Regions from separate parts of the Methylobacterium sp. A54F genome, predicted to be linked through region 3. Evidence: predicted binding sites of a transcription regulator. Region 3 holds the regulator's gene; each other region holds the start of a gene.
What was found. Region 3 encodes LexA, which represses DNA repair genes until DNA is damaged. Its sites were predicted from a motif close to TGTTCNNNNTGTGTTCNG; they were not measured.
Positions count from the first base shown of each region.

Region 1: the regulator LexA is predicted to act here: its motif matches at 2,983-3,000, upstream of recA (recombinase RecA).
Region 2: the regulator LexA is predicted to act here: its motif matches at 4,719-4,736, upstream of ACLBXP_RS13615 (type IA DNA topoisomerase).

Region 1 is NZ_JBKFBF010000012.1:1,876-9,103, reverse strand. Features, by position in the region: gene flhB (flagellar biosynthesis protein FlhB) at 1-94, shown strand, start outside; gene cckA (cell cycle histidine kinase CckA) at 226-2,943, shown strand; gene recA (recombinase RecA) at 3,101-4,153, shown strand; gene ACLBXP_RS18855 (MarC family protein) at 4,244-4,918, opposite strand; gene ACLBXP_RS18850 (methyltransferase domain-containing protein) at 4,924-5,658, opposite strand; gene gloB (hydroxyacylglutathione hydrolase) at 5,845-6,624, shown strand; gene ACLBXP_RS18840 (TetR family transcriptional regulator) at 6,972-7,228, shown strand, end outside.
Region 2 is NZ_JBKFBF010000007.1:162,012-169,239, reverse strand. Features, by position in the region: gene ACLBXP_RS13635 (hypothetical protein) at 1-207, shown strand, start outside; gene ACLBXP_RS13630 (hypothetical protein) at 254-1,144, shown strand; gene ACLBXP_RS13625 (hypothetical protein) at 1,283-1,411, shown strand; gene ACLBXP_RS13620 (DJ-1/PfpI family protein) at 1,563-2,225, shown strand; gene ACLBXP_RS13615 (type IA DNA topoisomerase) at 2,271-4,682, opposite strand; gene ACLBXP_RS13610 (acyl-CoA dehydrogenase family protein) at 4,852-6,015, shown strand; gene ACLBXP_RS13605 (CaiB/BaiF CoA transferase family protein) at 6,028-7,143, shown strand.
Region 3 is NZ_JBKFBF010000009.1:107,232-114,459, reverse strand. Features, by position in the region: gene cyoB (cytochrome o ubiquinol oxidase subunit I) at 1-695, shown strand, start outside; gene cyoC (cytochrome o ubiquinol oxidase subunit III) at 700-1,344, shown strand; gene cyoD (cytochrome o ubiquinol oxidase subunit IV) at 1,341-1,757, shown strand; gene ACLBXP_RS16110 (SURF1 family protein) at 1,795-2,553, shown strand; gene ACLBXP_RS16105 (DUF47 domain-containing protein) at 2,649-3,305, shown strand; gene ACLBXP_RS16100 (anion permease) at 3,309-4,316, shown strand; gene ACLBXP_RS16095 (hypothetical protein) at 4,330-4,638, opposite strand; gene lexA (transcriptional repressor LexA) at 4,946-5,668, shown strand; gene ACLBXP_RS16085 (ComEC/Rec2 family competence protein) at 5,662-7,228, opposite strand, start outside.

The DNA.
Region 1 (7,228 bases), on a different contig from region 3:
GGTCGAGGTCGACCAGGAGATTCCCGCCGAGCACTACCGGGCCGTGGCCGAGGTGATCGGCTTCGTGATGCGCCTGCGACGCCGGGCCGCCTGAGGCCGGCGGCGTTGCGTCCACGCTTCATCCATCATTTCTTGCCAATGCTCGCCGGGGCTCTCGGTCAGCGTAGCCCTTGCTGCGGCGGGCACGCAGGGCGTAACCGGTCCGAAGGTGTGGATTGAGGCCCGATGGCTGAGCAGAGTGGACCCCCGGCGCCCGTGACGGGCTCGATCGACCGCTCCGAGCGGCCGGGTCGCGTCGGACTGCTCCTCGTGCTGGCCGGCCTCCTGGTCGGCGCGGCAATCGGGCTGTCTTTCGTGGCCAACGAGCAGGCCCAGTCGCTGATCATCTGGCTGCTGGCCCTGCTGGCCATGGCGGGCGTGTTCTTCCTGTTCGCGCTGGCCATCGGCGCGATCCAGCTCAGCGGCCAGGGCGCGCGGGACGATATCACCAAGGCGATCGTCGACGCCTCGCCCGAGGCGACCGTGGTGGTCGAGGACGGCGGGCGGCTGATCTACGCCAACGAGGCCTACCTTCACGTCGCGGGGGGCGACAACTTCTCGAACCTGCGCTCGGTGGAGCGGATCTTCGTCGGCTCCCCGGAGGTGTCCGAGGCGGTCTACCGCCTCGCCCAGGGCGCCCGCGATGGGCGCGCCCACGCCGAGGAGGTCCGGATGGCGCCGCCGCCCGGCGGGCGCGGCGACCGCGACTTCGCCTGGTACCGGATCTCGGTGCGGCCGCTGCCGCGGCCCCGCCGGGCCGCGACCCTCTGGACGGTGACGGACATCACCCACGAGCGCGAGCGCCAGGAGAACGTCTTCCAGGAGCTTCAGCACGCGATCGACTATCTCGACCACGCGCCCGCGGGCTTCCTGTCCATCGATCCGGCCGGCGCCATCGTCTACATGAACGCGACGCTCGCCTCCTGGCTGGGATACGACCTCGCCACGATCGGGCCGGGCGGGCCGAGCCTGCAGGAGATCGCGCCGGGGGCCGAGGTACTCACCCGCGCGGCCGGCATGCCGGGCGAGGTCCGGACCGATCGCTTCGACCTCGACCTGCGCTGTCGCAACGGACGGCCGCTGCCGGCCCGCCTCTACCACCGCGTGGCCTTCGGCAAGGACGCGAAGCCGGGCTCCTCGCGCACCTTCGTGATCAACCGCTCGGCTGGAGCCGAGTTCGACGAGCCGCAGCGCGCCGCCGAGGTGCGCCTCGCCCGCTTCCTCAACAACTCGCCCATCGCCATCGCGACGCTCGATCGCGCGGGTCGCATCGCGCGGGCGAACAGCTCCTTCACCCGCCTGTTCGGGGCGATGCCGCGTCCCGCCTCGGAAGGCGGCGCGGACGAGGCCGCGGCGAGCGACGTGGCGCTGGAGCCGATCATGGGGGATTCCCTGATCGAGCGCGACCGGCCCGCCCTCGACGGCGCCCTCGGCAAGGCGGCGAGCGGCTTCGGCGGCGTCGAGCCGATCGAGGTCGGCCTCAAGGGCGCCGGCGCCCGCTCGGCGCGGGTCTGGCTGAGCTCGGCAGGCTCGGACGCGGGCGACCGCGCCCCCGGCGAGGCGGACCGCGAGTCGGTGATCCTCTACGCCCTGGACACCACCGCGCAGCGCCAGCTCGAACAGCAGGTGGCGCAGACGCAGAAGATGGACACGGTGGGCCAGCTCGCCGGGGGCATCGCGCACGACTTCAACAACGTCCTCCAGGCGATCATCGGCTACTCGGACTTGCTGCTGGCGAGCCACAAGCCGACCGACCCCGCCTTCCAGGACATCATGCAGATCAAGCAGAACGCGAACCGGGCGGCGGGCCTCGTCCGCCAGCTCCTCGCGTTCTCCCGCCGCCAGACGCTGCGGCCCGAGGTGATGAACGTCGGCGAGGCCCTCTCCGAGCTGACGCTGCTGCTCAAGCGCCTCCTCGGCGAGCGCGTCGACCTGGAGCTGAAGCACGGCCGCGACATCTGGGCCGTGAAGGCCGACGTGAACCAGTTCGAGCAGGTGATCGTGAACCTCGCGGTCAATGCCCGGGACGCCATGCCCGACGGCGGCCGCCTATTGATCCGCACCGCCAACGTGGACGATCCCGGCGAGGCGGCGGTGAAGGACGGTCGCGGCGGGGCCCCCGCCGGGGATCACGTGCTGATCGAGGTGCTCGACACCGGCGAGGGCATCCCGCCCGAGCTGATGGAGAAGATCTTCGAGCCGTTCTTCACCACGAAGGAGATCGGCAAGGGCACCGGCCTCGGCCTCTCGACGGTGTTCGGCATCGTCAAGCAGTCCGGCGGCACCATCGACGTGCAGTCGACGGTGGGCGAGGGCACCGCCTTCCGCATCTACCTGCCCCGCCACGAGCCGAGCGCCGAGGCGGAGCCCGCGCCGCGGCTCGAGGCGCCCCTCGCCCGCGAGGCACGGGCCGAGGCGGTCCCGCTGGCCGGGGCGGGCGCGACGCCGCCTGCGAAGGACGATCCGGCGTCCAGGCCCGCCGCAGAGCCGGCCGCGCCGCAGAAGGCCGCACCCCGCAAGCCCGCCGCCGATCATACCGGCCAGGGCACGATCCTGCTCGTGGAGGACGAGGACCCGGTGCGCGCGGTCAACAGCCGGGCGCTCTCGGCCCGCGGCTACACGGTGCTGGAGGCGGCCTCGGGCCTCGAGGCCCTGCGCATCGTGGGTGAGGGCCAGCCCATAGACCTCGTGGTCTCGGACGTCGTGATGCCCGAGATGGACGGCCCGACCCTGCTGCGTGAGATCCGCAAGCACCAGCCGACCCTCAAGGTGATCTTCGTCTCGGGCTATGCCGAGGACGCCTTCCGCAAGAACCTGCCCGAGGGCGAGACCTTCAATTTCCTGCCCAAACCCTTCAGCCTCAAGCAGCTCGTCGAGACCGTTAAGGAGACCATGTCGGCCTGAGCGTCCGCGCATTCCTCAGGGTCCGCGCCCTTGCGTCGTGAGAACAAAACAGGTACATAAAAGGCAGTCCGCGGCGCATTGAGAACGGCGCCTTTCCCCTCCATAAGGATGCCGACGCATGGCTCAGCCAGCTCTGAAAGTGGTGGATACGCCCAGCATGGACAAGGACAAGTCTAAGGCGATCGACGCCGCCCTGTCCCAGATCGAGCGCGCCTTCGGCAAGGGCTCGATCATGCGCCTCGGCAAGACCGACAAGGTGCAGGAGGTCGAGACCATCTCCACCGGCTCTCTGGGGCTCGACATCGCCCTCGGCGTCGGCGGCCTGCCCCGCGGGCGGGTCATCGAGATCTACGGTCCCGAATCGTCGGGCAAGACCACCCTCGCCCTGCACACCATCGCGGAGGCCCAGAAGAAGGGCGGCGTCTGCGCCTTCGTGGACGCGGAGCACGCCCTCGACCCGGTCTACGCGCGCAAGCTCGGCGTCAACCTCGACGACCTCCTGATCTCGCAGCCCGACACCGGCGAGCAGGCCCTCGAGATCACCGACACCCTGGTCCGTTCCGGCGCCATCGACGTGCTCGTGGTCGATTCGGTGGCGGCGCTGACCCCGCGCGCCGAGATCGAGGGCGAGATGGGGGACCAGCAGCCCGGCCTTCAGGCCCGCCTGATGAGCCAGGCGCTGCGCAAGCTCACGGGCTCGATCTCGCGCTCGAAGTGCATGGTGATCTTCATCAACCAGATCCGGATGAAGATCGGCGTCATGTACGGCAGCCCCGAGACGACCACGGGCGGCAACGCGCTGAAGTTCTACGCCTCCGTGCGCCTGGACATCCGCCGCATCTCGACCCTGAAGGACCGCGACGAGGCGATCGGCAACCAGGTCCGCGTAAAGATCGTCAAGAACAAGGTCGCGCCGCCCTTCAAGCAGGTCGAGTTCGACATCATGTTCGGCGAGGGCGTGTCGAAGGTCGGCGAGCTGATCGACCTCGGCGTCAAGGCCGGCATCGTAGAGAAGTCCGGCGCCTGGTTCTCCCATGCCAGCCAGCGTCTCGGGCAGGGCCGCGAGAACTCCAAGGGCTTCCTGCGGGACAACCCCGACATCGCGAACAAGATCGAGGCGGCGATCCGCCAAAACTCAGGCCTCGTGGCCGAGCGCATCCTCGAGAACGCGACTCCCACCGCCGACGACCTCGACGAGGGCGACGCTTAAGTCTCACTCCCGTATGCGAAAGAAGGCCCGCCGCACGAGACCGTGCGGCGGGCCTTCGCGCACCCGGCCTCATGCTACTGTCGCCGTCCCCTATCGGGTCGCGAGGAGGGGGCCGAGCACGTCGAGGACGCCGTTCAGGGTGATCTGGGTCCCGACGCAGAGGAGCAGGAAGGCGGAGAGCCGGCCGAGCACCCGTGCGCCCACCGGGCCGATCAGGCTCACCACCCTGTCCGCGGACCCGTAGGAGAGGCGCACCAGCGCCGCGATGGCGAGCGCTGCGAGCGACACCCCGAGGTAGAAGCCGAGGCGGTCCGGAAAGGGAGCGGGCCGGTTCGAGCCGAGCGCGATCGCCACCGCGATGGTGCCAGGCCCGGTCGTGAAAGGCAGCGTGAGGGGGAAGAAGGCGATCTCCGCGAGGTCGCGCGCGCTCGCCTCGCCCGCGGCCTCCGCGCGCTTGCGGGCCTCGCGGGCCTCGGGGGCGTTGAGGAGGACCCAGGCCGATGCCGCAACGACGAGGCCGCCCGCGATGCGCAGGGCGGCGAGCGAGACGCCGAAGAAGCTGAGGATCGGCGCCCCGGCCCAGAGGGCGGCCAGCATGATGAGCGCCGCGTAGACGCCGATGCGGCGGGCGAGCTCCACGCGCTCGGCGTGGCTGTTGCCGCTCGTCACCTGCGCGAAGATGAGGGCCGAGCCGATCGGGTTCACGATCGAGAACAGGCCCGAGAACGCGAGCAGGAAGCTCTGGAGTGCCGCTTCGAGGTTCATCCGGATCAGCCCGGCGAGGGGGCCGGCACCAGCACCCGCGCCGGGGCGAGGCTGCGGGCCCGGCGGACCTGCCGCACCGCGACGGGACGGTAGAGCTGCTTCGTCGCGTCGACGACGTGGAGCCCGGCGAAGGGCAGGGCGAGGCCGGTGCCGAAGCGCTCCCAGGCGCCTGCCATCTGCAGCATCAGCCGCGAGCGCACGGGGGGCATATAGAGGCTCTCGGCCCAGCCCTCCGGCGAGAACAGAGTGTCGCGCATCAGCCGGCCGAGCTGCGAGCGGCTGTAGGGCTGGCCGTGGCCGAAGGGGGTCGCCTCGCGCCGGGCCCAGACGCCCACGCGGTTGGGCACCACCAGCACCATGCGGCCGCCCGGCGTGAGGATGCGCCAGACTTCCTGCAGGAGCTCCGTCGGGCTCTCCACGGATTCGAGGGCGTGCACCAGGATCACCCGGTCCACCGCCGCCTCGGGGAGCGGCATCATGGTGGGGTCGGCGAGTGCCGAGCAGGAGCGACCCGCCCCCGGCCAGTTCACCACGCCCTGCGTCGCCGGCATGAAGGCCAGGGTCCGCTCGGCGATGCAGTGGACCGGACCGAGATAGGGGGTGGCGTAGCCGAGCCCGAGCACGCGCAGGCCCGACACCGAGCCGAGGAAGCCGTGGATCGCGCGGCCGACGATGCGGTGCGTCACGCCGCCGAGGGGGCTGGCGTAGAAGGCCCGCAGATCGGTAACGTCGAGGCGCATGAGGGCGGCGGTGCGGAAACCGAGGGCAGGCGGCGTCGGCTGGGGCGCGGCTCGCACCGCTCCGCCGACAGGATCTGCCTTGAATGGGGTCCGGACGCCGCCGCGGCAAGCCGCGAGGCCCGGAACTCGCGGGGGCGCCCCCCGTTTTCCGCCGGAACCGTAACCGCCGCGTGGAGAGGAAGCGTCATGTCCGCAGCGACCCCGGAGATCCGCACCTTCCTGTGCCGCAGCGACAACATCGGCGTGCTCCTGCGCGATCCGGCGACCGGCGCCTGCGCGGCGATCGACGTGCCGGAAGCAGCGCCCGTGCTGAAGGCGCTGCAGGAGACGGGCTGGCGGCTCACCGACATCCTCGTCACGCACCGCCATGCCGACCACGTCGAGGGCATCCCGGAGGTGAAGCGGGCCACCGGCGCCCGCGTCACCGCCCCCGCCAAGGCCGGAGCGGCGGTGCCGGAGGTTGACGCCACCGTCCGCGAGGGCGACGTCGTCCGGGTCGGGGACCTTGCGGCCGAGGTCTGGGAGACGCCCGGGCACTGCGCCGATCACGTCACCTACTGGTTCGGCGAGGCCGGGTTGGTCTTCGCGGGCGACACCCTGTTCACCCTCGGCTGCGGACGGGTGATGGAGAGCCCGCCCGAGACGCTGTGGCACTCGCTCGCCCGCTTTCAGGCTCTGCCCGACGCAGCCCAGGTCTTCAGCGGGCACGACTACGTGCTGGCCAACGCTCGCTTCGCCCTCGCCGCCGACCCGGACAACGCAGCCCTGCGGGACCGCGCGGCCGAGGCGGAGCGGGCGAAGGCGGAGGGCCGCTTCCTGATTCCGTCGACATTGGGTACCGAACGGGCCACCAACCCGTTCCTGCGCAGCGGCGAGCCGGCGCTCGCCCGTTCGGTAGACCTTGACCCCGGCACCGATCCTGAGAAGGTCTTCGTCGCTCTGCGCGCCTGGAAAAACCGATTCTAAAAGGCCACAGATCTCAAGAAAAATTTGTTGCCTTTTCAAAGAGAATTGACATAGGACCTTAGTAGGGGGCCTTGACCCCCGGCAACGCGCTCCCGGCGCGGAGATACGCAGTTCACCGAAGGGCCGTTGCGCTTCGGTCGGTCAGATGGGGGTCCGTCTCGCCTTACCACCTTTCCTCCTCGCGCCTCCCGCTGCCCTTCCTGCAATCCGAGAGCGAGCGTCCGGCCGAACCGCAGGACCGCGTCGCGAAGCCACGAGACGGCGCGGCTCCCGCCGATGCCGAGACCACCCCGGAGCGGCCGGCGGCGCGGGTCGCCGGGTCCGCTGTCCGGGCTCGGACGGCCACGGTGTCCGCCGATGTCCGGCTCCTGTCCATCGCGACGGAGCACCTCGCCCGCCTCGGACCGAAGCGCGTCACGGTGGTGGCGGTGGCGGCGGAAGCCGGTATGACGCACGCCAACGTCTACCGCTACTTCCCCTCGAAGGACGCGCTCCTCGACGCGGTGGCGGGGCGGTGGCTGCGGGAGGTCGAGACCAAGCTCGCGGGGATCGCGGATGCTCCGGACCCGGCCGACGACAAGATCGAGCGCCTGCTGACGGCGCT
Region 2 (7,228 bases), on a different contig from region 3:
ACGGGGGTGAGTGCCCCGCCCGGAACCGGCGGCGTCGGCCCCGGCGCGCGCGACCTCGGCCCGAGCCCCCTCACGGCCGGCAACGCCGCCAACCGCAGCAACTCTCCGGTGCCGGGCACCACGCCCGACGTGAACATCGGCGGCACCCCCACCGGCGGACCGCCCGGCACAGGCGGCACGTCGGGCGGGCCCTCCCTCGACCGGTAGAACCTGACCCGCCTGACCGCTCCCCGTCCTTCGCGTGCAGGACAGCTTGACGACCCCCGTTCCCCTGACCGCCCAGGACATCCTCGACCATCCCCGGTTCCGCGCGGCGCGCCAGGCGCATGTGGAGGCCTTGATCGGGCTCTTCGCGGGCGACCGCTTCGTCGCCGAGATGATGATGGATGCCTGCACCATCACCCTGCGGGGCTTGATCGTCGGCTGCCACGCCGCGCACGACGACCAGGATCGCAGCAGCTGGGGGACGGTGAGCCGGCTCCAGATGATGATAGCCGAGCGGCGCCTCGCCAGCCCGCGCCGGGTCTACGACCTCATCTCCCGCTTCCGGGCGGCGGGCTACGTCACCGTGGCGCCCCTGCCCCACGACCGGCGCACCCGTGTCCTGAAGCCGACCGAGCGGCTGCTCGCGCACGACCGGGACCACCTGGCCGCCTACCACCGCTTCCTGCTCGATCTGTATCCCGGCCGCGGCTACGAGTGGACGCGCGCCCCGGACCTGCGGGTGCAGCTCGCCATGCGGCGGACGGGCTTCCGCGCGCTGCCGCAGGCCATGGCCTTCATGCGGCACTCGCCCTTCATGATGTTCCTTGCCCGGGACGCGGGCTACCTCGCCTTCCTGCTGGCAGCCGGGGCCGAGCTGCAGGCCGACGACACCGAGGCGACCTTCACCTCCTTCGCCGCCCATCTCGGGGTCTCCCGGACCCACATCCGCAACCTGTTCGCCGAGGCCGAGGCCGCGGGCTACGTCCGCCTCGGGCGGGATCTGGGCCGTCCGGTCCAGATCATGCCGGTGCTGTGGGACGCCTACGACCGGTTCCTGGCCGACGTCCAGGCCGACCAGGACGCGATCGCCCAGTCCGCCTTCGCGGTCCTCCGGCGGGATCAGCCCAGCGGCGGCGTCGCATCGTCTCCGTCGGGCTGATCCCGCGGCCATCGGGCGCGGTTATCCACGATCCTCACAGGCCCTTCACAGTCTCGCCGCGATCAGGGCGCCTCATGGCGTCCGCCAGCGGCCCGGCTCCGATGTCCGGGACGCCTCGGCCCTCCGGGAGTCCGCCGCGTGATCAATTCCGTCGTCGCAATCCTCACCGTCATCGCCGTGCTGGCCCTGACGGCCCTGCTGCGTCTGCCGCTGCTGCCGTTCCGGCTGGTCCGCGCCCTCCTGCGCAGCCGGTCTGCCACGGCCTGAGGACGCCCTGCGCGGCCCGCCACCGGGACGCCACCGCGCCGTGGTGAGCCGGCGCGCATTGGGCGCGGGCGCGGCCGCCGTGCTCGCCGCCGGCTCCGCGCGGGCGATCGAATCCGTCGTGCCGGGCTCCGATGCGCCGGTGCGCATCGCCATGCTGCTCTACCCCGGCATGACCGCCCTCGACGTCGTCGGACCGCAGGCCCTGCTGGCCGGGCTGGCGCCCGGCAGCCTCCATCTCGTCGCCGAGGCCCCGGGCCCGATCGCGAGCGACACCGGCCTCAGCCTCGTCGCCACGACGGGCTTCGCGGATTGCCCGGACACCCTCGACGTCCTGTTCGTTCCCGGCGGCGACGGCACGCCGGCGCAGATGCGCCACGCCGCGACGCTGGCCTTCCTGCGGGACCGGGCGTCCCGGGCCCGCTGGATCACCAGCGTGTGCACGGGCTCGCTGATCCTCGGAGCGGCCGGCCTGCTGGAGGGCTACCGCGCGACCTCCCACTGGTGCGTGCGTGACCGCGTCCTGCCCCTCCTCGGGGCCGTTCCGGTGGATGCGCGCGTGGTGTTCGACCGCGACCGGGTGACGGCGGCGGGGATCTCGGCCGGCCTCGATTTCGCCCTCGCCCTGTCGGCGCGCCTGCGCGGCGCGGAATACGCCCGGGCGAGCCAGCTCGTCGCCGAATACGCCCCGCAGCCGCCGTTCGACGCCGGCAGCCCGGCGGCGGCAGGTCCCGCGGTCACCCGTGAGGCCGGAGCGATCCTGGCGGACCTCGCCGCCGGAGCCGAGGCGGCTGCGCGCGCCATCCGCCCCGGGTGACCGAGGCCGCAGGCCGCCTTCGGCTCACTTGCCGGGGTCGCGCCGTCAGGCCTGCCGGCGCCTGGGCGGCGACCGTCGCTGCTGAGCCGTCCGGCCCTTGCGCTCGCCCGCGGGGGCCGGGGCGCGACTTTGCCGGGCCGTGCGGGTCCCCTCGGCGGCCCGCGGCCGCTCGGCTGCGGCGTGCGCGTCGAGGAAGCGGCGGCAGGCGTCGAAGCTCGTCTCCAGATCGGGCGGGCAGGCCACGCCCTTCTGCTCGGCGAGGCTCCGGGCGTAGCGCAGCATCGCCGCGCTCGGGGGCCGCCCGGCCCCGGGGTCCGCCGCGCCGGCCGGCTGCGGCGCGCGCGGCCCCGCCTCGGCATCCAGGAAGGCGCGGCAGACGCTGATGCTGCTCTTGCAGCCCCGGGGCAGCCGCACACCCTTGCGCTCGGCGAGCGCCACCGCGAACGCCACCATCGCGGGCGTCGGCGGCCGGTTGTCGCCCTGCGCCGGCGGGATCAGGCTCGGGTCGAGGCTGACGGCCTCGGCACCCGAGATCGTCGCGATCAGCTCCTCGAGCCGCGCGCGGGTGCGCTGCCGGAACGCCTGCGCCCGGCTGAGCGCCTCGGCGCGGGTCGCGGAGCGGCCGACCTCGGCGAGTTCCGCCTCGAACACGGCCCGCCCCACCGGGTCGCCGTAGGCCGGAAAGACGCGCCGGACGGCCGCGATGAAGGCGAGCCCCACCTCCGTCGCCGCGATGGCGGGGTCCTTGCCGGTGGCGAGCGTGACGTAGCGGCTCTTCAGGAGCTTGGGCAGGATCGTGTCGCGGGTTGCGGCGGTGCCGAGGCCCTTGGGCTCATTCGGGTTCGCCGGGTTCTCCAGCGCCCGCTTCATCGCCGGGTCCTCGACTTGGTCGACGAGGCGGCCCATCACCACCGGCAGCTCGCCGCGGGTGATGCGGCGGGGCGGCTCGGTGACCGCGGTGGCGATTTCGGCGGCCTCGGCCCTCGCGGGCGCGCCGTCGCGCACGGGCGGCAGGCGCCCGGCCGTCGCCTCCGCCTCGCGCGCGGCCTTGCCCGGCACCACGTCCGCCTCGGTCTCGGCCTCGCTGCCGTAGATGGCGCGCCAGCCCGGCTCGCGCACGACGCTGCCGCTCACCGCGAACCGCCTCGGCCCGAGCGGCGTCGCGACCTCGGCCGTGACGGCGGTGCGCGCATCGACGCCGTCCGGCAGGTGCGCGGCGAGGTAGGCCTTGGCGACGAGCTCCCACAGCCGGAACTGGTCGGCCGTCAGACGGCCGCGCTCAGGCGCCTTGCGCAGGGGCACGATGGCGTGGTGCTCGCCCGGATCCTTGACGTAGTGCCCCCGCGAGCCGCGCCGGATCACGGGCTTGCCCTCAGCCGGGACGAGGGCGCGCAATTCGGCGAGCGCGCCGAGCACGGCCGCCATCACCGCGGACGCGTCGCCGGCCTGACCCTCCGGCAGGTATTCCGACTCGGTGCGCGGATAGCTCAGGTACCCCTGGTCGTAGAGCTCCTGCGCGAGGCCCGCCGTATGCTGCGGGTCCCAGCCGAACCGCTTGGCGCAGCGCCGCGCCAGGGTGTCCTTCGAGAACAGCCGCGGGGGTGCCCGCCGCACATCCCGCTGCTCGACCGCGAGGGGCCCCGCCCAGGCCGCCGCGGCGGCCCGGATCGTCTCGGCGCCGTCGGGGTCGAGGATGCGCTCCTTTGGGGCGTGCCACAGGGTCAGGGCGGCGTCGGCTTCCGTGCGCAGGTGCAGCGCGACCTTGAAGAAGTCCTGCGGCACGAAGGCCCGGATGCGCGCCTCAAGGTCGGCCAGGATCGCCAGCGTCGGTGTCTGCACGCCGCCGAAGCGCCAGGGCTCGCGGAAAGCGGCTGGGCGCAGCCGCAGGGAGATCGCGCGCGTGCCGTTGAGGCCGAGGTGATAGTCCTCGTACTGGCGACACAGAGCCTCGAGGTAGGCGGCGAAGTCGCGCTCGCCGGAATCGGGCTCCTGCGCCAGCGCCGCGAAGGCGCGGCGGATCGAAACGTCGTCGAGGGCGCCGAGCTTCAGCCGGTCGACGCGCCCGCGCCAGCCGAGGTGCTCCAGCACCTCCCAGGCGATCATCGAGCCCTCGCGTCCGGGATCCGTCGCGATGATGACCCGCTCGACGCCGTCGAGCGCCTGCCGGATCGCGGCGATCTTCGGCGCATGCGACTGGCCGGACCGGTTCTGGCCGCAACCGGTCGGGATGGTGTCGAGCACGATGGGCAGCGCCTCGAAGCGCCAGGGCTTCCATTCGGGCCGGATGCTGCCCGGCTCCGCGGCGGCGAGGAGGTGCCCCTCCGCCGCGACGCAGACGGTGCCGGGCGAGCGGAAGAAGCGCTGCAGCTGGCGCATCGCCGAAGGCTTCTCGAAGAAGAACAGCGTGCGGCCCGCGCGCCCACCCTCGTCCGTCGCAGGGGGGCGATGGCGGGTCATGGCGCGCTCCTCTGCGGCTGCCGCGAACGCTGCTTGTGTTCGCTCTTCGTTCTAGCATGGGCGGCCGGCACCGAAAAGGGCCGACCCTCTCGACCGCACGGCCGGGAGCTGCGACGCTCAACCGGGCGAGCCGGCACGGCGACCGGCTCCGGGACGCGAGGGGACGGCGGTGCGCACGATCGACCACGGCCAGCACCAGGACATCCGCGACGCGGTGCGCGCGCTCTGCGCGGAGTTCCCGCCCACCTACCACCGGGGGATCGACGAGGCCCGCGGCTACCCGGAGGCGTTCGTCGAGGCACTGACCCGGGCCGGCTGGATGGCGGCCCTCATCCCCGAACAGTACGGCGGCTCGGGCCTCGGCCTCACGGAGGCGTCCGTCATCATGGAGGAGATCAACCGCTCGGGCGGCAACTCCGGCGCCTGCCACGGGCAGATGTACAACATGAACACGCTGGTACGGCACGGCTCCGAGGCGCAGCGCCGCCACTACCTGCCGAGAATCGCGGCCGGGGAGCTCCGCCTGCAATCGATGGGCGTGACCGAGCCGACTGCCGGCACCGACACCACGAGGATCAAGACCACGGCGGTGCGCAAGGGCGACCGCTGGGTCATCAACGGCCAGAAGGTCTGGATCTCGCGCATCCAGCACTCCGACCTGATGATCCTCCTCGCCCGCACCACGCCGCTCGATCAGGTGGCGAAGAAGTCCGAAGGCCTTTCGATCTTCCTCGTGGACCTGCACGCGGCGAAGGCGAAGGGCATGAGCGTCCGCCCGATCCTCAACATGGTCAACCACGAGACCAACGAGCTGTTCTTCGACGATCTCGAAATCCCGGCCGAGAACCTGATCGGCGAGGAGGGCCAGGGCTTCCGCTACATTCTCACCGGGCTCAACGCGGAGCGCGTCCTGATCGCCGCCGAGTGCATCGGCGACGGCTACTGGTTCGTCGACAAGGTGACGGCCTATGCGCGGGAGCGCACGGTGTTCGGGCGGCCCATCGGCCAGAACCAGGGCGTCCAGTTCCCCATCGCCGAGAGCTTCATCGAGGTCGAGGCGGCGAACCTGATGCGCTACGAGGCCTGCCGCCTTTACGACGCGGGCGAGCCCTGCGGGGCGCAGGCCAACATGGCGAAGTACCTGGCCGCCAAGGCGAGCTGGGAGGCTGCCAACGCCTGCATCCAGTTCCACGGCGGCTTCGGCTTCGCGGCCGAGTACGACGTCGAGCGCAAGTTCCGGGAGACGCGGCTGTATCAGGTCGCGCCGATCTCCACGAACCTGATCCTGTCCTACGTCGCCGAGCACGTCCTCGGCCTGCCCAGGTCCTTCTGAGGAGACGTTCCGATGACCGGCCGGCTTCCCCTCGACGGTCTCACCGTCGTCTCCGTCGAGCAGGCCGTGGCGGCGCCCTTCTGCTCGTCGCGGCTCGCGGATGCGGGCGCCCGCGTCATCAAGGTCGAGCGGCCCGAGGGCGACTTCGCCCGGGGCTACGACGACGTCGCGCCCGGCGGCCAGAGCAGCTACTTCGTCTGGCTGAACCGCGGCAAGGAATCGGTCGTCCTCGATCTCGCCGCCGCCGAGGGGCGCGCAGGGCTGCGGGCGCTGATCGCCGGGGCCGACGTGCTGATCCAGAACCTGCGCCCCGGAGCGCTCGACCGCCTCGGCTTCGCCGCGGCGGACCTGTGCCGGGACCACCCGCGCCTGATCGCCTGCGCGATCAGCGGCTACGGCGATGCCGGGCCGCTCGCCGCCCGCAAGGCCTACGACCTGCTGATCCAGGCGGAATCCGGCCTGTCCTCGATCACTGGCGGACCCGAGGCGCCGGCCCGCGTCGGAATCTCGATCGTCGACATCGCCACGGGCGCGACCGCGCACGCGGCGATCCTGGAAGCGCTGATCGCCCGCGGCGTCACCGGCCGCGGCGCGGACATCCGGGTGTCGATGTTCGACGTGATGGCCGATTGGCTGAGCGTGCCGCTTCTGCACCAGGAGGGCGCCCGCCCGCCGGGACGCCTCGGCCTGGCGCACCCCTCCATCGCGCCCTACGGCGTGTTCTCCACGCGCGACGCCAAGCCGGTCCTGATCTCCATCCAGAGCGACCGCGAGTGGGAGACGTTCTGCCGGGTATTCCTCGGCGACGCGGAAGCCGGCCGGGACCCGCGCTTCGCCACGAACCTCGCCCGCACCCGCAACAGGCCCGAGACCGACGCCCTGGTGGCCCGCGCCTTCGCGGCCCTCGACGCGAGGCAAGCCCTCGCCCGCCTCGCGGAGGCGGACGTGGCCTTCGCCAGCGTGAACGACATGGCGGCCCTGTCGCGCCATCCGCACCTGCGGCGGATCACGGTTGCGACGCCTGCGGGGCCCGTGGCCCTCCCGGCCCCCGGCGCGACCGTGCGCGGCGAGGATCGGCGCTACGGACCGGTCCCCGCCCTCGGGACCGGCACACCCGTCGATCGGTAGGGGTGCGCAGGCTGCCGGCCAAGACCCATTGGCGAAACGCCGGATGGCGTCTGCCCGGCTGCCGTCCACCGAGCGCTTCCCCGCC
Region 3 (7,228 bases):
GCGTGGTGTTCGGGCTGCTCGCCGGCATCACCTACTGGTTCCCGAAGGCCTTCGGCTTCAAGCTCGACCCGTTCTGGGGGAAGATGTCGTTCTGGTTCTGGCTCACCGGCTTCTGGTTCGCCTTCATGCCGCTCTACATCCTCGGCCTGATGGGCGTGACCCGGCGCCTGCAGCACTTCGACGACCCATCGCTGCAGATCTGGTTCGTGATCGCGGCCTTCGGCGCCTTCCTGATCCTGCTCGGCATCCTGTCGTTCATCGTGCAGCTCGTCGTCAGCTTCATGCGGCGCGAGGCCCTGCGGGACACGACGGGCGACCCGTGGGACGGACGGACCCTGGAATGGTCGACCTCCTCGCCGCCGCCGGACTACAACTTCGCCTTCACGCCGGTGATCCACGACCACGACGCCTGGTCCGACATGAAGCGCCGCGGCTACAGCCGCCCGCTCCAGGGCTACCGGCCGATCCACATGCCGCGCAACACCGGCACCGGCGCGATCCTCGGCGCCCTGAGCCTGGTCTTCTCGTTCGCGATGATTTGGTACATCTGGTGGCTCGCGGCCCTGAGCTTCGCGGCGATGGCGGTCGTCACCATCCTGCACACCTTCAACTACAACCGGGACTTCTACATCCCGGCGGACGAGGTGGTCCGGGCCGAGAGCCGGCGGACCGCCCTCCTGAGCGGACGGGTCTGATCCGATGGCTTCCCACGCAGACGCGGTCGTGAGCCCGCGGCAGCTCCCCGCCCAGGACGCGCCGGTCTTCCACCTGGAGGAGGACCACCACCCCGAGAACGGCACCGCCCTCGGGTTCTGGCTCTACCTGATGAGCGACTGCCTCATCTTCGCGGTCCTGTTCGCGACCTACGCCGTGCTCGGGCGCAACTACGCGGCCGGGCCCTCGCCCAAGGACCTGTTCGAGCTGCCGCTGGTGGCCGTGAACACGTCCATGCTGCTCCTGTCCTCCATCACCTACGGCTTCGCCATGCTGGAGATGGAGCGGGACCGGCAGGGCGCGACCCTCGGCTGGCTCGCGGTGACGGGTCTGTTCGGCCTCTGCTTCGTCGGCATCGAGCTCTACGAGTTCGCCCACCTGATCCACGAGGGCGCGACGCCGCAGCGCAGCGGGTTCCTGTCGGCCTTCTACACGCTGGTGGGCACCCACGGGCTGCACGTCAGCCTCGGCATCGTCTGGCTCGTCACCCTGATGGTGCAGGTGCGCCAGCGCGGCCTCGTGCCGGAGAACCGCCGCCGGCTGATGTGCCTGTCGATGTTCTGGCACTTCCTCGACGTGATCTGGATCGGCGTCTTCACCTTCGTCTACCTGATGGGAGTGCTGCAATGAGCGCGGCCGCGAAGACCGCCCACCCCGCCGCGGACGACGCGCACGCTCACGACGCGCACGGCCACCACCACGAGGGCGGCGCCCACGGCACCTTCCGGAGCTACATGACCGGCTTCGTGCTGTCGGTCATCCTCACCGCGATCCCGTTCTGGCTGGTGATGGCCGACGTGCTGGGCGATGCCCGCATCACGAGCCTCGTGATCATGGGCTTCGCGGTCGTGCAGATCTTCGTGCACATGATCTACTTCCTGCACATGAACACGAAGTCCGAGGGCGGCTGGACCTTCCTGGCCCTCATCTTCACGCTGACCCTGGTGGTGATCACGCTGATCGGCTCGCTCTGGGTGATGTACCACCTCAACGCGAACATGATGCCGATGTCGCCCGCGGACATGAAGCACCACATGCCCTGAAGTCGGCGCCGGCCGACGCCCGCGCCGCTCCGGTCCCGTGTCGCAGCCTCCATCCGACGTCCGGCCGCCGCGCCGCGCCGCCGCCCTCGCACTCGCGGGCGCCTGCCTCCTGGCAGCCTGCGCCTTCCTGGCGCTCGGGATCTGGCAGGTGGAGCGGCGGGCCTGGAAGCTCGACCTCATCGCCCGCGTCGAGGCGCGGATCCACGCGCCGGCGGCGCCAGCCCCGCCGCCCGCGGAGTGGACGCGGATCAAGGCTGCGCAGGACCCCTACCGGCACGTCGCGGCCGCCGGCACCTACCTGCGGGACGCGGACACCCTCGTGCAGGCCGTGACCGAACTCGGCGCCGGCTTCTGGGTGCTCACCCCGCTGCGCGACACGCGCGGCTTCACCCTCCTGATCAACCGCGGCTTCGTGCCCGCGGAGCGGCGCGACCCGGCCGCCCGCGAGCCGCCCGCGGGCGAGGTCTCCGTCACCGGCCTCCTGCGCCTCACCGAGCCCGGCGGCGCCTTCCTGCGCGCGAACGACCCGGGGGCCGGGCGCTGGTATTCCCGCGACGTCGCGGCGATCGCGGCCGCGCGCGGGCTGCCCGAGGCGGCCCCCTACTTCGTCGACGCCGACGCCACGCCCGCGGGGGCCCTCCCGGTGGGCGGCCTCACGATCGTGGCCTTCCGCAACGACCACCTCGTCTACGCCCTCACCTGGTTCGCGCTGGCGGCGATGTCGGGGGCGGGGGCCCTCTACCTGCTGCGGGACCTGCTGCCGAGGGACCTGCGCGGCCGGCGCAGCAACCCTTGAGCCCGCGCGAAGCGTAGCCGGCTTGAAAACCGCAACGCTCGGCGCAACGCTCGGCCGCGCACCGGGTTGTTGCACGCGACGCACGGGGGACGACGATGCTCGGCTGGTTCAGGGCGCTGATGCCCCGTGAGGATCGCTTCTTCGACCTGTTCGAGCGGCATGCCCGCACCCTGGTGGCCGGCGCCGAGGCCCTGGAGGGCGTCCTGCGCGGCGGCCCGACGGTTCCCGAGCATTGCCGGGTGATCGTGGAGCAGGAGCAGGCGGCCGACGCCATCACGGCCGAGGTGCTCCTCGCGGTCCGCCGCAGCTTCATCACGCCCTTCGACCGCGGGGACATCAAGGACCTGATCCAGTCGATGGACGACGCCATCGACCAGATGCACAAGACGGTGAAGACCATCGCGCTCTACGAGGTGCGCAGCTTCGAGCCGCTGATGCAGGAGCTTGGCGGCACGGTGGTGGAGGCCGCCCGCCTCACCGCGCAGGCGATTCCCCTCCTCGGCGCGATCGGCCAGGAGGCCGGCCGCATCAGCACGCTCACCGAGGCGATCACCAAGGTCGAGGGGCGCTCGGACGAATTGCACGAGCGCGGCCTGCGGGACCTCTTCGCCACGCACGGCAAGGCCGGCCCGGACAGCAACGCCATGGCCTACATCATCGGCAGCGAGATCTACGGGCACCTCGAGGACGTGGTCGACCGCTTCGAGGACGTCGCCAACGAGATCAGCGGCATCGTCATCGAGAACATCTGAGCGATGGACGCGGGCGCCCTCGCCTTTCCCCTGCTCGCCGGCCTCGTCGGCTTCGCGCTGCTGTTCGACTTCCTGAACGGCCTGCACGACGCGGCGAACTCGATCGCGACCATCGTCTCGACCCGGGTGCTGCGGCCGCAATACGCGGTGCTCTGGGCGGCCTTCTTCAACTTCATCGCGTTCCTGTTCTTCGGGCTGCACGTCGCGCAGACCCTCGGGACCGGCATCGTCGATGCGGGGATCGTCGACCCGCGGGTGATCTTCGCCGCGCTCGCGGGCGCCATCGTCTGGAACGTCGCGACCTGGATCCTCGGCATCCCGTCGAGCTCGTCGCACGCGCTGATCGGAGGCCTCGTGGGCGGGGGCGTGGCGAAGGCCGGCTTCTCCGCGGTGGTGTGGGGCGGCCTCCTCAAGACCGTCGCGGCGATCGTGCTCTCTCCCCTCCTCGGCTTCGTGCTGGCGCTGCTCCTCGTGCTGATCGTGTCCTGGGCCTGCGTGCGCGCGACGCCGTTCGCCGTGGACAGGCGCTTCCGCATCCTGCAATTCGCCTCGGCCTCCCTCTACTCGCTGGGCCACGGCGGCAACGACGCCCAGAAGACCATGGGGATCATCGCGGTGCTGCTCTACGCGCAGGGGCACCTCGGTGAGAGCTTCCACGTCCCCCTCTGGGTCGTGCTCTCCTGCCAGTCGGCGATGGCGCTCGGCACTCTGTTCGGGGGCTGGCGCATCGTGCACACGATGGGCTCGCGCATCACCCGGCTCAACCCGATGCAGGGCTTCTGCGCCGAGACCGGGGGCGCGCTGACCCTGTTCCTCGCGACCTGGCTCGGCGTGCCCGTCTCCACGACCCACACCATCACGGGCGCGATCATCGGCGTGGGTGCGGCGCGGCGCGCCTCCGCGGTGCGCTGGGGCGTCGCCGGGGATATCGTGACGGCCTGGGTGCTGACCCTGCCGGCGGCCGCCCTCATCGCGGCCGGAACCTACCTCGTCACCGGTCTCTTCGGCTGAGGGTGCGATCCTCTCAGGGCCGAGCCTTGCCGGCGACCTCCCGGACGAAGGCGAGGCAGCGGCTGCGATCGGCCGGATCCGTCACGCGCCCGAAGGCCTCGAGGAGTTCCGCGGTCTGCGCCACGAGGCCGAGATCGGTCGCGCTCTCCTCACGGTCGCCGGCGCCCGCGAGGGGGTCCCCCGTCAGCAAGGCGTCCTCGCTCGTGCCGAGCGCCGCCGCGATCCGCCTCACCATCGTGCGCCCGGACGTCGCCTCCGGCGCCGCCTCGAACCCGGACAGGTTCATGCGGTCGTCGCGCTCGCTCCGCTCGCCACCCATCATGGTACCACGCCCCCACTCTTCGAATTTTGGCCGAACGCTCTAGCTTTCAGTCCAATGATGCACAATCATCCGGTGCACAATGCAGACGTCTACCGAGGTGCGGCGGACCCGCGCAGCGACGGAACGAGACCTGTGCCAGCGCGGGACCGACGCGGGCATCCGGCCGGCGTCCGCGGCCAGACAGCAGAACTCGTGCCGACCGGTTCGAGCCGCTCTTGCGGAACACTTGCGGAACGTTTAGCCTGTTCGCTGTTTGTTTCTGCGACCGCGCGCCGCGTGGGCGCCCACCTTGAGACAGGTCGAACCGATGCTGACGCGTAAGCAGTTGGATCTCCTCCGCTTCATCCAGCAGCGCATGCGCGAGAGCGGCGTGCCTCCCTCCTTCGATGAGATGAAGGATGCGCTGGACCTCAAGTCGAAGTCGGGCATTCACCGCCTGATCACCGCCCTGGAGGAGCGCGGCTTCCTGCGTCGCCTGCCGAATCGGGCCCGCGCGATCGAGGTGATTCGCATGCCCGAGACGCTCGGCAGCGCCGCCGGCGCGGCGAGCGAGGTGCGGCGCTTCACCCCGAGCGTCGTCGAGGGCGGACGGGCGAAGGCTGCGCCGCCGCGGCCGACCACGACGCAGATCGTCGATGAGGCGGGCCGGGCCGTGACGATCCCCGTGATGGGACGCATCGCGGCCGGTACGCCGATCTCCGCGATCCAGAACCAGAGCCATGCCATCACCCTGTCGCCGGACTTCGTGGCGGGCGGTGAGCATTATGCGCTCGAGGTTCGCGGCGATTCGATGGTCGAGGCCGGCATCCTGGACGGGGACCTCGTGGTCATCCGCAAGCAGGAGACCGCCAACACCGGCGACATCATCGTGGCGCTCATCGACGACGAGGAGGCGACCCTGAAGCGCCTGCGTCGCCGCGGTTCCTCGATCGCGCTGGAGGCGGCGAACCCCGCCTACGAGACGCGGGTGTTCGGGCCGGACCGCGTTCGGATCCAGGGTCGCCTCGTCAGCCTCGTCCGGCGCTACTGAAGCGATTCGGCTGAGGGCGGGTCGGGCTCGTCCTCGCCCGGCGGCCGCACGGTGGCGGGCGGTCCCTGGGCGGGTTCGGGCCGCGCCGCGGGACTTGGCCGTCGCCAGGGCGGCGTGCGGACCGGATCGCGGGCGTTCGTGACGCGCGGGCCCTCGCCCGTGAAGCGGATCGCCACGGCGCCGTGCCGGGCGAGGTAAGCCCGGTCGATCACGAGCGGTGCCGCGCAGGCCGCCGGTGCCGCTCGGGCGCTGACGAGGATCGCGGCCCGGGCGCAATCCTCCGCGAAGGCACGGCCATCTCGCACCAGGGCGACCGCGCCGCCCCCCGCCATCGTCGCGGTGCACCCGAGGCGATCGCAGCGCCCGCCCGCGGCAAGCTCCGAGGCCTGCCGCCCGTCCCCGTCGGCGCGCAGCCATTGTTCGACCACGAAGGACGGCGCCCGCCCGACCAGCATCAGCCGGCCTGCGCCGTCGCGCAGCGCGAGGCCCCCGCCCTCGCGATCGACGTAGAGGTCGTGCCGCTCCGGGACCGCCGCGAGTGCGAGGCCGAGGGCCGCCGGGGCGAGGCTCAGCCAGCGCAGGCGCGAGGCCGGCAGCGTCGCGAGGAGCAGGGCGAGGCCGAGGAGCGCGAGGGCGCCCGTGCCGAAGGCCGGCACCACGACGGTGGCGTGGCCGAACCCGGCGATCCACTCGGAGGTCGTGAGCATGCCCCGCACCGCGAGGCCCATCAGCCACCAGACCGGCTGGTCCAGGGCGAAGGGGTAGGCCAGGATGCCGAGCACCGCGGCGGGCATCACCGCGAGGGAGACCAGGGGCAGGGTCAGGGCGTTCCCGAGGATCCCGAACGGCTGCACGGTCTGGAAGTGATAGGTCGCGAACGGCGCGGTGGCGCATTGCGCGACGAGGGTCGTGGCGAGCGTTCCGATGACGGCGGTCCCGGCGAGCGCGATCAGGCGCCCCAGGCGCCCGGCCCCCTCCCGCCGCAGGAACCCGGCGCCGAGGAGCGGCGCGCAGGCGATGAGCCCGGCGACCGCGCCGAACGACATCTGGAAGCTCGGGCCGAGCAGCGCCTCCGGCTCGCGGGCGAGCGCCACCAGCGCCGCGAGGGCGAGGTTGCGCATGCTGAGGGCGGGCCGGTCCACCAGGATCGCGCCGAGCATGATCAGGGTCATGAGGAGCGCCCGCTCGGCCGCCACGTCCCAGCCCGAGAACACGCAGTAGGCGGTCACGCCCGTCATCGCGAAGCCCGCGGCGATCTTCTTGATCGGCCAGGTGAGGGCGAGGAACGGGACGAGGGCGAGGATCGCCCGGATCAGCCAGAACACCACGCCGGCGGCGAGCACCATGTGGAGCCCCGAGATCGAGATGACGTGGTAAATCCCGGCCGCCCGCAGCACCGCGCTGGTCTCCGGGCTGATCAGGCCGCGCTTGCCCGTGACGAGGGCCGCCGCGACCGCGCCGGCCTGCCCCCCGTTGGCGTCGGTGATCCGCCGCGTCAGGGCGTTGCGCGCCGCATCGACCGCCGCGGCGATCCGCAGGCCGAGGTCGGGGGGCTCGGGC